2 regions of the Streptomyces sp. NBC_00328 genome follow, and region 1 is predicted to be linked to the other one. Evidence: riboswitches for the same ligand, from Rfam matches in the RefSeq annotation. Region 1 holds a riboswitch; the other holds the start of a gene.
What was found. Region 1 has a riboswitch for glycine ahead of gcvP (aminomethyl-transferring glycine dehydrogenase). Riboswitches for the same ligand answer to the same signal wherever they lie in the genome.
Positions count from the first base shown of each region.

Region 2: linked by a shared signal. The riboswitch ahead of gcvT (glycine cleavage system aminomethyltransferase GcvT) and the one ahead of gcvP (aminomethyl-transferring glycine dehydrogenase) in region 1 are both predicted to bind glycine.

Region 1 covers NZ_CP108013.1:2,180,453-2,186,384, forward strand. The annotation lists gene gcvP (aminomethyl-transferring glycine dehydrogenase) at 1-1,647, opposite strand, end outside; glycine riboswitch at 1,826-1,920, opposite strand; gene OG485_RS09510 (PRC-barrel domain-containing protein) at 2,035-2,403, shown strand; gene OG485_RS09515 (DNA polymerase IV) at 2,328-3,836, opposite strand; gene OG485_RS09520 (MerR family transcriptional regulator) at 3,905-4,579, opposite strand; gene OG485_RS09525 (bifunctional nuclease family protein) at 4,797-5,270, opposite strand; gene ftsR (transcriptional regulator FtsR) at 5,357-5,932, opposite strand, start outside.
Region 2 covers NZ_CP108013.1:6,695,620-6,701,551, reverse strand. The annotation lists gene OG485_RS29545 (ABC transporter permease) at 1-352, opposite strand, end outside; gene OG485_RS29540 (enhanced serine sensitivity protein SseB C-terminal domain-containing protein) at 828-1,628, opposite strand; gene OG485_RS29535 (enhanced serine sensitivity protein SseB) at 1,856-2,629, opposite strand; gene OG485_RS29530 (AAA family ATPase) at 2,693-3,361, opposite strand; glycine riboswitch at 3,537-3,633, shown strand; glycine riboswitch at 3,634-3,744, shown strand; gene gcvT (glycine cleavage system aminomethyltransferase GcvT) at 3,779-4,897, shown strand; gene gcvH (glycine cleavage system protein GcvH) at 5,056-5,433, shown strand; gene glyA (serine hydroxymethyltransferase) at 5,445-5,932, shown strand, end outside.

The DNA of each region.
Region 1 (5,932 bases):
CAGCGTCAGGTAGCCCTGTGCCTGCTCGGCGGGCACGAAGGGGTGCAGCTGCCCGAACTCGGGCCAGGTGACCGGCTCCATCTCGGTGGTCGCGTTGAGCTTCATGGTGCAGGAGCCCAGCGGGATCATGCCGCGGTCGAGCGCGTAGTCGCGGTCGGAGAGCTTGCGCAGGTAGCGCAGCATCGCCGTCTCGGAGCGGTGGTCGTGGAACACGGGGTGCGTGAGGTACTCGTCGGTGCGCAGCAGCGCGGCCGGCAGGGTGTCCTCGGTGCTCGCGTCCAGCGCCTCGACGTCGCCCTCGACACCGAACGCGGTCCACACGGCGACGAGCTGCTCGCGCGTGGTCGTCTCGTCGCACGAGATCGACACCTGGTCGGCGTCGACGGGGTGGAGGTTGACGCCGTTGTCACGGGCGGCGGCCACGACGGCGGCGGCACGGCCCGGGACCCGCACGGTGAGCGTGTCGAAGTACGCGCCGTGGACGACCTCGACACCGCCGGCGGTGAGACCCGCGGCCAGGACGGTGGCGTAGCGGTGGGTACGCCGTGCGATGGTCCGCAGGCCCTCGGGGCCGTGGTAGACGGCGTACATGCCGGCCATCACGGCGAGCAGCACCTGAGCGGTGCAGATGTTGCTGGTCGCCTTCTCACGGCGGATGTGCTGCTCACGCGTCTGCAGGGCGAGGCGGTACGCCTTGTTCCCGTCGGCGTCCACGGAGACACCGACGAGACGGCCGGGAAGGCTGCGCGCGAAGTTCTCGCGGACCGCCATGTAGCCGGCGTGCGGACCGCCGAAGCCCATCGGGACGCCGAAGCGCTGCGTCGTACCGACCGCGATGTCCGCGCCGAGCTCGCCGGGCGAGGTCAGCAGGGTCAGGGCGAGCAGATCGGCCGCGACGGTGACGACCGCGCCCAGCTCGTGCGCCTGCTCGATGAGGGGCTTGATGTCGCGTACGGCGCCGGAGGCGCCCGGGTACTGGATCAGCACGCCGTTGATCTCGCGCCCGGCGAGGTCGGCCGGGATGCCGTCGGAGAGGTCGGCGACGACGATCTCGACACCGGTCGGCTCGGCACGTGTCTCTATGACGGCGATGGTCTGCGGCAGCGCGTCCGCGTCGACCAGGAAGAGGCCCTTCTTGTTCTTGCCCATCCGGCGGGACAGCGCCATGGCCTCGGCGGCGGCGGTGCCCTCGTCGAGGAGGGAGGCGCCGGAGGTCGGCAGCCCGGTCAGCTCGGCGACGACGGTCTGGAAGTTCAGCAGCGCCTCGAGACGGCCCTGCGAGATCTCCGGCTGGTACGGCGTGTACGCGGTGTACCAGGCAGGGTTCTCCATGACGTTGCGCAGGATCACCGGCGGCGTGAACGTGCCGTAGTAGCCGAGGCCGATCATCGAACCGAGCACCTGGTTGCGGTCCGCGAGGGAGCGGAGCTCGGCCAGTACCTCGGCCTCGGTGCGCGCGGCCGGCAGCTTCAGGGCCTCGGCGTTCTTGATCACATCCGGCACCGCGGCGGCCGTCAGCTCGTCGAGCGAGCCGTATCCGACCTGCGCGAGCATCTTGGCCCGGGCTTCGGAGTCGGGTCCGATGTGGCGCTGCTCGAAGGGAATTCCCTGTTCGAGCTCGGAGAGCGGTATGCGAGGGGCGGTCATGGCGGAGGCCTCCTGGTCTGACGCGACCTTCGAGGGGCACCCCGGCACGGGTACCCCGACGGCCTCCCCCTCTGTCATCTCAACCTGAGAGTTTCACCGGATGGTCCCGTGGACGATCCGGCTTTCACCGTCGGTGAGGGCGGAGGCCATCGGCACCCGCCCTGCTTTCCAGAGTGACCTCGTCCGTGCGGTACGTGAGCCTGAGAGATTCCGGGGAGGAGTTGCTCCTTCGGCGCCTCCGCGAAATCCGGAGGACTCTCCCGCACGGGATCAGCAGCCACTTGCCAGACTACCAGCGAGGACAAGGCGACAGCCTTCGAGTGGCCGCCTTCACAAATGTGCTCTTTTGTAGTACTTACGGATGAGTTTGCGACCACTGGAGGGACCGTGCAGACCGACATCGATCCGCGCAACCTGATCGGCCGCAAGGCGTTCGACAGCAACGGCACCAAGATCGGCACGATCGACGAGGTCTACCTCGACGACGCGACCGGTGTCCCGGAGTGGGCGGCCATACGCACCGGGCTGTTCAGCAGGGACGCCTTCGTGCCCCTGGAGCCCAGCGAGATCATCGAGGGGACCCTGCGCATCCCCTTCGACCGGGCCCTGATCAAGGACGCCCCCGACTTCGGCGTCGGGCGGCATCTCTCCCCCGAACAGGAGCTCCAGCTCTACCACCACTACGGACTCGACGTGGCGTCCCCTCCGCCGCCGGACCGGGACTTCGGCCGGCTCGCGGGGTCGGAGGACACCTGATCCCCAGCGCCGGGGCCGTGCGTCCCGACCGCTGACACCGACGGCCCGGGACCGGTCGGCAGCCCGCCGGCTTCCTCGGGTCTTCGCTCCACCAGGGGCAGCGGGTCGGCCGGTTCCAGCTGCGCGTCGTCCGTCCGGAAGGTCCGCACCCGGCCGGGCCCGGAGTACGGCGTCTCGAACCTCACCGTGACCCGTCCCAGCCCGCTCCCCTGCACCCAGCCGTGCCCGAACTCGGCATGCCGCACGTCGTGCCCGGAGGGCCATCGTCGCTCCGCCGGCGCCGTCTCCCCGTCCGCGGCGGCCACCTCCGCCGGTTCGTCCCCGGCGTGCTCCTCCGCCGCCGGTTCCCCCGCGGCCGCGGCCTGCGCCTGCGCGAACAGATCCTCCTGCGTGTAGTCGGCGAGCCCGGTGACGCCGACCCCCAGCAGACGGACGCCACCGGTCGTGTCCACGCCCTCCAGCAGCCGGGCGGCGGCCTCCCGGACGACTCCGGGGTCGTCCGTGGGCCCCCGCAGCGTCTCGGACCGGGTCAGCGTCGAGAAGTCGTACCGGCGTACCTTCAGCACGATGGTCCGGCCCGACAGGCCGGCCCGGCGCAGCCGCCGCACGCACCGGTCCGCGAGCCGCTGCGCCTCCAGCTCCACCCGGACCCGGTCGTGGATGTCCACGTCGTACGTGTCCTCGACCGACACCGACTTGGTCTCCCGCTCGGCCACCACGGGCCGCTCGTCGTGGGCCAGCGCCATCGCGAACAGCGCGTGCCCGTGGGCCTTCCCCAGCAGCCGTACGAGCTCGTCCTCGCCCGCCTCGGCGAGCTCCTCGACGGTGGTGATGCCCGCCCGGCGCAGATGGTCGCCGGTGGCCGGCCCCACGCCCGGCAGCGTCCGCACCGGCATCGGTCCCAGCAGCGCGCGCTCGATGCCCGGCTCGATCAGGACGAGACCGTCCGGCTTGGCCTGCTCCGAGGCGATCTTCGCCAGCATCTTGGAAGCGGCGAGCCCCACCGACCCCGTGAGCCCCGTCACGGCCCGGATGTCCGCGCGCAGCTTGGCACCGGTCAGCCGCGCCGACGCCTCGTCCCACGCAGTCCCGCCCGCCTCCAGGTCCACGAACGCCTCGTCCAGGCTCAGCGGCTCCACCAGCGGCGACAGGGCCCGCAGCAGCCCCATCACCTGCTCGCTGACCTCTCGGTACAGCCCGAAGCGCGGCACGAGGTAGGCGGCGTTCGGTGCCCGCCTGCGGGCCTGGGCCATGGGCATCGCGGAGTTCACCCCGAAGACGCGGGCCTCGTACGAGGCGGTGGCGACCACTCCACGGGGCCCGAGCCCGCCCACCACGACGGCCTTCCCGCGCAGGCTCGGCTTGGACGCCTGCTCCGCCGAGGCGAAGAAGGCGTCCATGTCGAGATGCAGGATCGTGGGCGCGGTTCTCACATCTCCGATGCTGCCCTACGCCACTGACAATGCCCCGGCGCGCCGGGGCATCACGTCATCGGAGCGGCTCACACCGCGCGGTTGCGCCTGCGCGCCAGTTCGTCGGCGGGATGGTGCGCGAGAAGCGTCTCACCGGTGTCCACGCGCTCTCCGTGCAACTGGGACAGGGCGCCCTCGACGTCCCGCCACACCACTCCCACGGCGATGCCGAAGACGCCCTGGCCGCCCTGCAGCAGGGCGTGGACCTCGTCCGGGGAGGTGCACTCGTAGACCGTCGCGCCGTCGCTCATGAGCGTCATGCGCTCCAGGTCCTGGAAGCCGCGCTCCCTCAGGTGCTGGACCGTGGTGCGGATGTTCTGCAACGACACCCCGGTGTCCAGGAACCGCTTGACGATCTTGAGGACCACCACGTCCCGGAAACTGTAGAGGCGTTGCGTCCCCGACCCGTAGGCGGGACGCACGCTGGGCTCGACCAGTCCGGTCCGCGCCCAGTAGTCGAGCTGCCGGTAGGTGATGCCCGCGGCGGCGCACGCCGTGGGCCCCCGGTAACCGACCTCGTCGGGAACAGTCCCTTCCTCGTCGGACACTGCCGCCGGCCGCACCGGAACGTGATCGGCCGCGCTGCCATGCTGAGGGCGCCCCCTGCTCGAGCCGAGCCGAGAGCTTGGGGGAGGGTACGGGCCGCTCTCTCCCGGACCGTGTCCGGGAGCACCCCCAGCCGTACCGTCGCCGCTGCTTCTCACGCCGACCTCCGTCCTTGACCTGCCTTCTCGACGGTAGGCAGTCACCAGGGGCGCGTCAACGATCGCCACACTCGGCACGCCGAGTGATTATCACCCTAAGAGTGGTTTCCCGTGCCCTACCGCGGGGAAAGGCTAGCCGAATGCTCCCGGCGCGGGCCGCGGCACACCACACTCGCCGCGGGCAAATGCCACCCGGAGAGGCGTCCGCCCGGCCGGCTCACTGGCTGTTGGTGCCGAAGTCCTCGGGCGAGATCTGGTCGAGGAACTCGCGGAACTTCTCCACCTCGTCCTCCTGCTCGTCCGGGATCGCGATGCCCGCGTCATCGAGCACCCCGTCGCTGCCGTAGATGGGCGTTCCGGTGCGCAGCGCGAGCGCTATGGCGTCGGACGGCCTGGCACTCACCTCGACCCCGCTGGCGAAGACGAGCTCGGCGTAGAAGACGCCCTCGCGCAGGTCGGTGATGCGTACTTCGGTGAGCTCCTGGCCGACGGCCTCCAGCACGTCCTTGAACAGGTCGTGGGTCAGCGGTCGTGCGGGGGCCATGCCCTGCTGGGCGAAGGCGATCGCCGTCGCCTCCCCCGGTCCGATCCAGATGGGGAGGTAGCGGTCGCCTCCCACTTCACGCAGAAGCACGATCGGTTGGTTGGAGGGCATTTCGACCCGGACACCTACGACATCGAGCTCGTTCACACAGCAACCCTAGGCCGTGCCCGGGACGTTTGGGTAGTCGGGCACAGAACGGGTGGACGATCCGCGGCCCGCGCCGGTGGCACGGATCAGCGCAGACGCACGCCCAGCGCCGTCTGCACGAGCGCCGCGTGCAGCTTCACCGTGAGGCCCGCCAGTTCCTTGGTACGGGCCTCCGCGTGGGCCCGCGTCTGCGGATTGCGATGGCGCCGCAGGGGGGCGACCACCTGGTCCACCAGTCCCGCGTCCCGCTCCGCCGCGGCCTTCATCGCCCGCAGATGGCGCGGCTCGATCCCGAAGCGTCCCAGCTCGACGACGAGCGCGGCGACGGTCACCGCCTCCGCGTCGTAGACACCGTCGGGCAACGGACCGATCAGTCCGTACGACTCCCACTCCTGGAGCTGCTGCTCACCGATCTCGGCGGCGGCCAGCAGCTCCTCACGGCCCACCCGGGCCACCGTGGGCCCCTCGGGCTCCCCGTAGAGCTCTCCGGAGGGTTCATCCTCCCCCGCGTCGCGCTGGCGGCCCACGGAGGGCAGACGCACCTGCTCACCGCGCGCCAGGGCATCCAGGTGTTCGCGGATCACCTTGAGCGGGAGGTAGTGGTCACGCTGCATCCTCAGGACGTGGCCGAGACGCTCGACATCGTCCGCGCTGAACTTGCG
Region 2 (5,932 bases), 4.5 Mb from region 1:
GGAGGCGGGTGGCGAGGTCGCGGCCGAACTTCGGGTCCACACCGAGCGGGTGGTCACCGCTCATGCCACCCATGCCGCCCTTGGGCAGTGAGGTGTTCGGGTCGATCAGGTCCTGGTTGAAGGCGTTCGGGTCCAGCCCCAGCATCGACTGAAGGGGCCGGGCGAGGATCGCCATCAGGATGAGCAGTACGACGATGACACCGCCGGCGACCGCCACCTTGTCGCGCTTGAAGCGCGTCCAGGCGATCTGTCCCAGGGAACGGCCCTCGATCTGCCCCTTGCCGGCTCCGGCAAGCGCAGCCTCTGGCTGCGCTTCCGATGCCGCCGCGGTGGTCTCGATCGGTGCGGTCACAGTGACCCGACCCCTCTCGCCGGTGGTGACCGGCCTACGACTGCCGCTGTCTGCGGCTTGGTTCACTTGCTCGCCGGGAGGTTGACCGCAGATGGTGCGGTCCGATGACCCGGCTGATGATTCGACTGGCACTCGCTCACAGGAGCGATGTCCCGTGTCTGATGGGCGAGTCTTCAGTGCCGCCACGATCAGTCGCCAGGCCTCATGGAGAAACTATGCGCAACCGTGATGCTTGTTGGGGGATTCCGTTATCCGAACAGTGGGTAACAGGAGTCGGACGACTGTCAATTGACCCCAAAGAACCCATAAGGGTCTTTTGGATCAGAAGTCCCACCAAAATGGGACAATCGACACATGCGTCCACTTCCCCGCAGGTCAGCAGCATGGAGCGCACACTTCGTGAAGCCCGTGTGCAGACTCATGATGCCAGCCGTTCTCGCACGGGCATGCGACAGGTCCGGAATTCGGGACGCTCTCAGTAGCCGCCGCGGGCCGGCGGATAGCCGTAACCGCCCGCTGTCGGAGCCTGCGCCGGAGCGGCGTGCGCCTCGCGGTCGTAGAACGGGCGTGCGTTTGCACGCAGCCACATCGCCACCGGGTCGAACTCGTCCGACATCGCGACGGTGGAGACGGGCAGCCCGTCCGGGACGGCGCCGATGGACTGCTGCATCATCGCCCGCACCGAGTCGACGGCGGGCGGTGAAGTGTCGTACACGTCAAGGCCGATGGCCAGATACGGCGCCCCGAGCGTGGGTTGGACCCAGGCGCGGCGCAACGACCGTACGGCCGGGGTGAGATGAGCGTTCTGCGTGAGCAGGGCGTAGAACTGCGGGATCTCGATGGCCGGTTCGGACAGCCGCAGCGGGCCCGCGGGCTGCCGCTCCAGGCCCGTGGCGATCCGGCGCAGATCCAGCCACGGGATGCCGAGGCCGCCGCCCGGGGCATGCGGATTGAGCCAGAGACCGAAGTGGTCGGGGTACAGGGTGCGGGCGACGTCCAGCCCGTCCACGACCTCGTAACTGCGGTTCCAGCCGCTGGCCGAGAGTTCCTGCGCGGAGGTGACACAGGGCGCGTACCCGAGGCCGTCCACCTGCATGTTCCCGTACTGGGCGTCCGGGGAGCCGGCCTGGCCGTGCCAGAGCAGCATCCACACCTGGCCGGACGACGGGGTCGCGAGCGCGCGAAGGAGCGCCTCGTAGGCGTCGTAACGCCCGGGAGTCACCTGGCGCAGCATGTGCTCGACCTGCCCGGCCGCGGCCGTGCCCGACGCGCTCACCTTCAACCGCCCCTTCGCGAACAATTCACGACGAACTCATCCCTTACGCCCGAGGCACCGGTTACCGACATGCGTCAACACCTCGACCAGGCCATGAAACCAGCTTATGCGGCGATCGTGCTCCGCCGGGGGAAGCAGTCGAGAGCCGGGAACCGCCGCGCGGGGCGGCCGAGGGCCCCGCGCGGCGGGCCGGAGGCCCGGCCCGGCACTCCCGGCGCGGGCGCCGTTCAGTGACCGTGCTGGTAGAAGGGGCGCACCTGGGCACGCATCCAGTCGCCGACCGGGTCCTGCGTCACGTCGAGAAGAACCAGGTTCACCGGAATGCCGACCGGGACGCGGCCGAGGGCACGGCCCAGGGCGTCCAGGGGCAGGGCGCGGGCGTCGCCCTCCCACGCCGCGAGCTCGACGCCGATGAACATGACCGGTTCGTCGCCCTCGATGCTGGCCAGACAGCGGCGGGCGCTCAGGACGACACCCGTCGCGGCGAACTCCGCCGAGGCCGCGGCGAGGAAGTCCACCGGATCGTCCTGCCAGTCGGGCTCGAAGAGCCGCACCCGGCCGCCGCTGGCCGCCCCGTCCAGCTCGGTCCGCCCGGCCCGGCACAGTTCGGCCACGGCCAGGGGCGGCAGCGGTACGCCGACCACGCCGTCCGGGTTCACCACGATGCCGACCTGCGGGGGAAGTCCGCGGGCGAACTCCACGGCGGGCGCGATCGTGTACGACATGTGACCGCCGACGACCTGGCGGAACTGCTCCTCGGAGCTGAAGACGGGAACGTAGACCTGGCCCCCGATGTCCATGGTGGGCAGATCCAGCGGACCGCTGTTCGGGCCGCCGCCATTGGGCAGCGGCACCCATACGAAGCTGCGGCCGAGCACCTCGACGATGCGAGCGCCCGCCGAGGGCCCGGGCACGCCCAGGGAGGAGGACAACACCTCCTCCAGCTCGTTGCCGGGCCAACCGCTGTGCGGATGGGGGTGTGCCTGTGCCGGAAAGTCCATCTGTCTACCGCCCGCTTCGAACCACTGTTCCGGCTGGAAAGGTTAGTGGGCCACCGTGACCGGTCAGTGGCCGAAGTCGATCCTGCGCAGCACGTCCGCCGCGTCCCGGTCGATCAGTACCGCCGAGCCGCACCCCTCGGGCAGGTCTCCCGTCTCGGCGGAGCGCAGCAGCCGGGCGACCGCGCCGCGGTGGCGGGCGAAGGCGTAGCGCGAGACGCCCCGGCCTCGCTCGCGCTGGCCGTCCAGCGCGGTGCCGGGTGTGACGTCGAGCAGCAGCAGGTGCAGCGCGCCGCCGCGGCGCCGGGCCTCGCGGGCGAGCCAGCGGCGCACCCAGGCCTGCGTACCGCAGTCGTGCACGACGAGTCCGCCGCCCTCGCGCAGGGCGCGGCGCAGGCCGGCGTAGTGCGCGAGGCGGACGAGGGGACGGTAGACCGCGTACGGCAGCAGGCCGGCCATCCGGCCGTCCCAGCGCTCGCGGGTGTCCTGGGAGTCGACGCGGGTGCCCCGCACGGCCCGCCGCATCAGCGTCGACTTGCCGCTGCCGGGCAGTCCGGTGACGACGACGAGGTCCTGCGCCCCGAAGCGGAGGCCGTGCGGACTGCGCCCGACCCGGTCGCGAAGATCCCGCACGACGACCGCGGGACGCGCTCCGCGAGCCTCCCGGGCCCGTGCGCCGGGCTGCTCGGGCAGTGCGAGACCCGAGGTCGTCGCGTACGCCGTGGTCCTGTTCACCGTGACCGTCCTCCCCTGGGATGTGGAGTCCCATCCCCATCGAGTGTAAAGAGAAGGTAATGCCCGGCGCTTCCCATTTCCGTGCGCGGACTGCCACAGCCCCGTCACAGATGTCGGGCTGCCGTGATCCGACAGCGCGTGCGATGATGGCCGCGCCAACTGCATACCGGCCGCTTGAATCCGCGCGGGAGAGTCCTGGGTACGTGTACCCGGGCGCCGAAGGAGCAAGTCCCTCCCTTGAATCTCTCAGGCACCGTTACCGCGCGGGCGAGGCACATCTGAAAAGCGGGCCGCTCCGGCGGCTCCACCCAAGGTGCAAGTCAGGACCACCGATTCGTGTGGTCGTGATGAACCTCTCAGGTTCCGATGACAGATGGGGAGGAACGACCTCGCCGTCATGCCTTGGGAGCCAGACCGATGAGCAGCAACGCACCCCGTCACACCGCGCTCGATGCCCTGCATCGTTCGCTCGGCGCGACCATGACCGACTTCGCGGGCTGGGACATGCCCCTGCGCTACGGCTCGGAGCGTGACGAGCACGTCGCCGTCCGCACGAAGGCCGGTCTCTTCGACCTCTCCCACATGGGCGAGATCACCGTCACCGGCCCCGAGGCCGCGGCCCTCCTGAACCACGCGCTGGTCGGCAACATCGCCACCGTCGGCGTCGGCCGCGCCCGCTACACCATGATCTGCCAGGAGGACGGCGGCATCCTGGACGACCTGATCGTCTACCGCCTCGCCGAGCACGAATACATGGTCGTCGCGAACGCCTCCAACGCCCAGGTGGTGCTGGACGCGCTGACCGGGCGTGCCGCCGGTTTCGACGCCGTGGTGCGCGACGACCGTGACGCGTACGCGCTGATCGCCGTGCAGGGCCCCGAGTCCCCCGGCATCCTCAAGGCGGTCACCGACGCGGACCTCGACGGCCTGAAGTACTACGCGGGCCTGCCGGGCACGGTGGCCGGCGTCCCGGCCCTGATCGCCCGCACCGGCTACACCGGCGAGGACGGCTTCGAGCTGTTCGTCGCCCCCGCCGACGCCGAGAAGGTGTGGCAGGCGCTCACCGACGCGGGCACCCCGGCCGGTCTCGTCCCCTGCGGTCTGTCCTGCCGCGACACGCTGCGCCTGGAGGCCGGCATGCCGCTGTACGGGCACGAGCTGACCACCGCGCTGACCCCCTTCGACGCTGGCCTCGGCCGGGTCGTGAAGTTCGAGAAGGACGGCGACTTCGTGGGGCGCGAGGCCCTGACCGAAGCCGCCGAGCGTGCCGCCTCCGAGCCGCCGCGCGTGCTCGTCGGGCTGATCGCCGAGGGCCGTCGCGTGCCGCGCGCCGGGTATCCCGTCGTCGCAGGCGGCAAGGTGATCGGCGAGGTCACCTCCGGCGCCCCGTCCCCGACCCTGGGCAAGCCGATCGCCATGGCGTACGTCGACGCCGCGCACGCCGCGCCGGGCACGACCGGTGTGGGCGTGGACATCCGGGGCAGCCACGAACCGTACGAGGTCGTGGCGCTGCCGTTCTACAAGCGGCAGAAGTGACACTGGTCCGCACCGGCCGGACATGAACCGGATGCCCGTCGGGCGCCGGTACCGACGGGCGCCCTTCGCCGGGCCCCGGACGTGACCCTGGGCACATCCGCCCGGTCACCCACGCTTCCCTCCATCAGCACTCCACCGCGTACAGGAGAATTCAGGTCATGAGCAACCCCCAGCAGCTGCGTTACAGCAAGGAGCACGAGTGGCTGTCCGTCGCCGAGGACGGCGTCGCGACGGTCGGCATCACCGAGTTCGCGGCCAACGCGCTCGGCGATGTCGTCTACGCCCAGCTCCCGGCCGTCGGTGACACGGTGACCGCGGGCGAGTCCTGCGGTGAACTGGAGTCGACCAAGTCCGTCAGCGACCTGTACTCCCCGGTCAACGGCGAGGTCGTCGAGGCCAACCAGGACGTCGTGGACGACCCGGCCCTGGTCAACTCCGCTCCCTTCGAGGGCGGCTGGCTGTTCAAGGTGCGCGTCGCCGGCGAGCCCGAGGACCTGATGTCCGCCGACGAGTACACCGCCTCCACGGCCGGCTGAGGAGTCACCGCATGTCGCTCATGAACACCCCCCTGCACGAGCTCGACCCGGACGTCGCCGCCGCCGTCGACGCCGAGCTGCACCGCCAGCAGTCCACGCTGGAGATGATCGCCTCGGAGAACTTCGCTCCGGTCGCGGTCATGGAGGCCCAGGGCTCGGTCCTGACCAACAAGTACGCCGAGGGCTACCCGGGCCGCCGCTACTACGGCGGCTGCGAGCACGTCGACGTGGCCGAGCAGATCGCCATCGACCGGGTCAAGGACCTGTTCGGCGCCGAGTACGCCAACGTCCAGCCCCACTCGGGTGCCTCCGCCAACCAGGCCGCGCTGTTCGCGCTGGCCCAGCCCGGCGACACCATCCTCGGCCTGGACCTGGCCCACGGCGGCCACCTGACCCACGGCATGCGCCTGAACTTCTCGGGCAAGCAGTTCAACGTGGTCGCGTACCACGTGGACGAGGCCGGCCTGGTCGACATGGCCGAGGTCGAACGGCTCGCCAA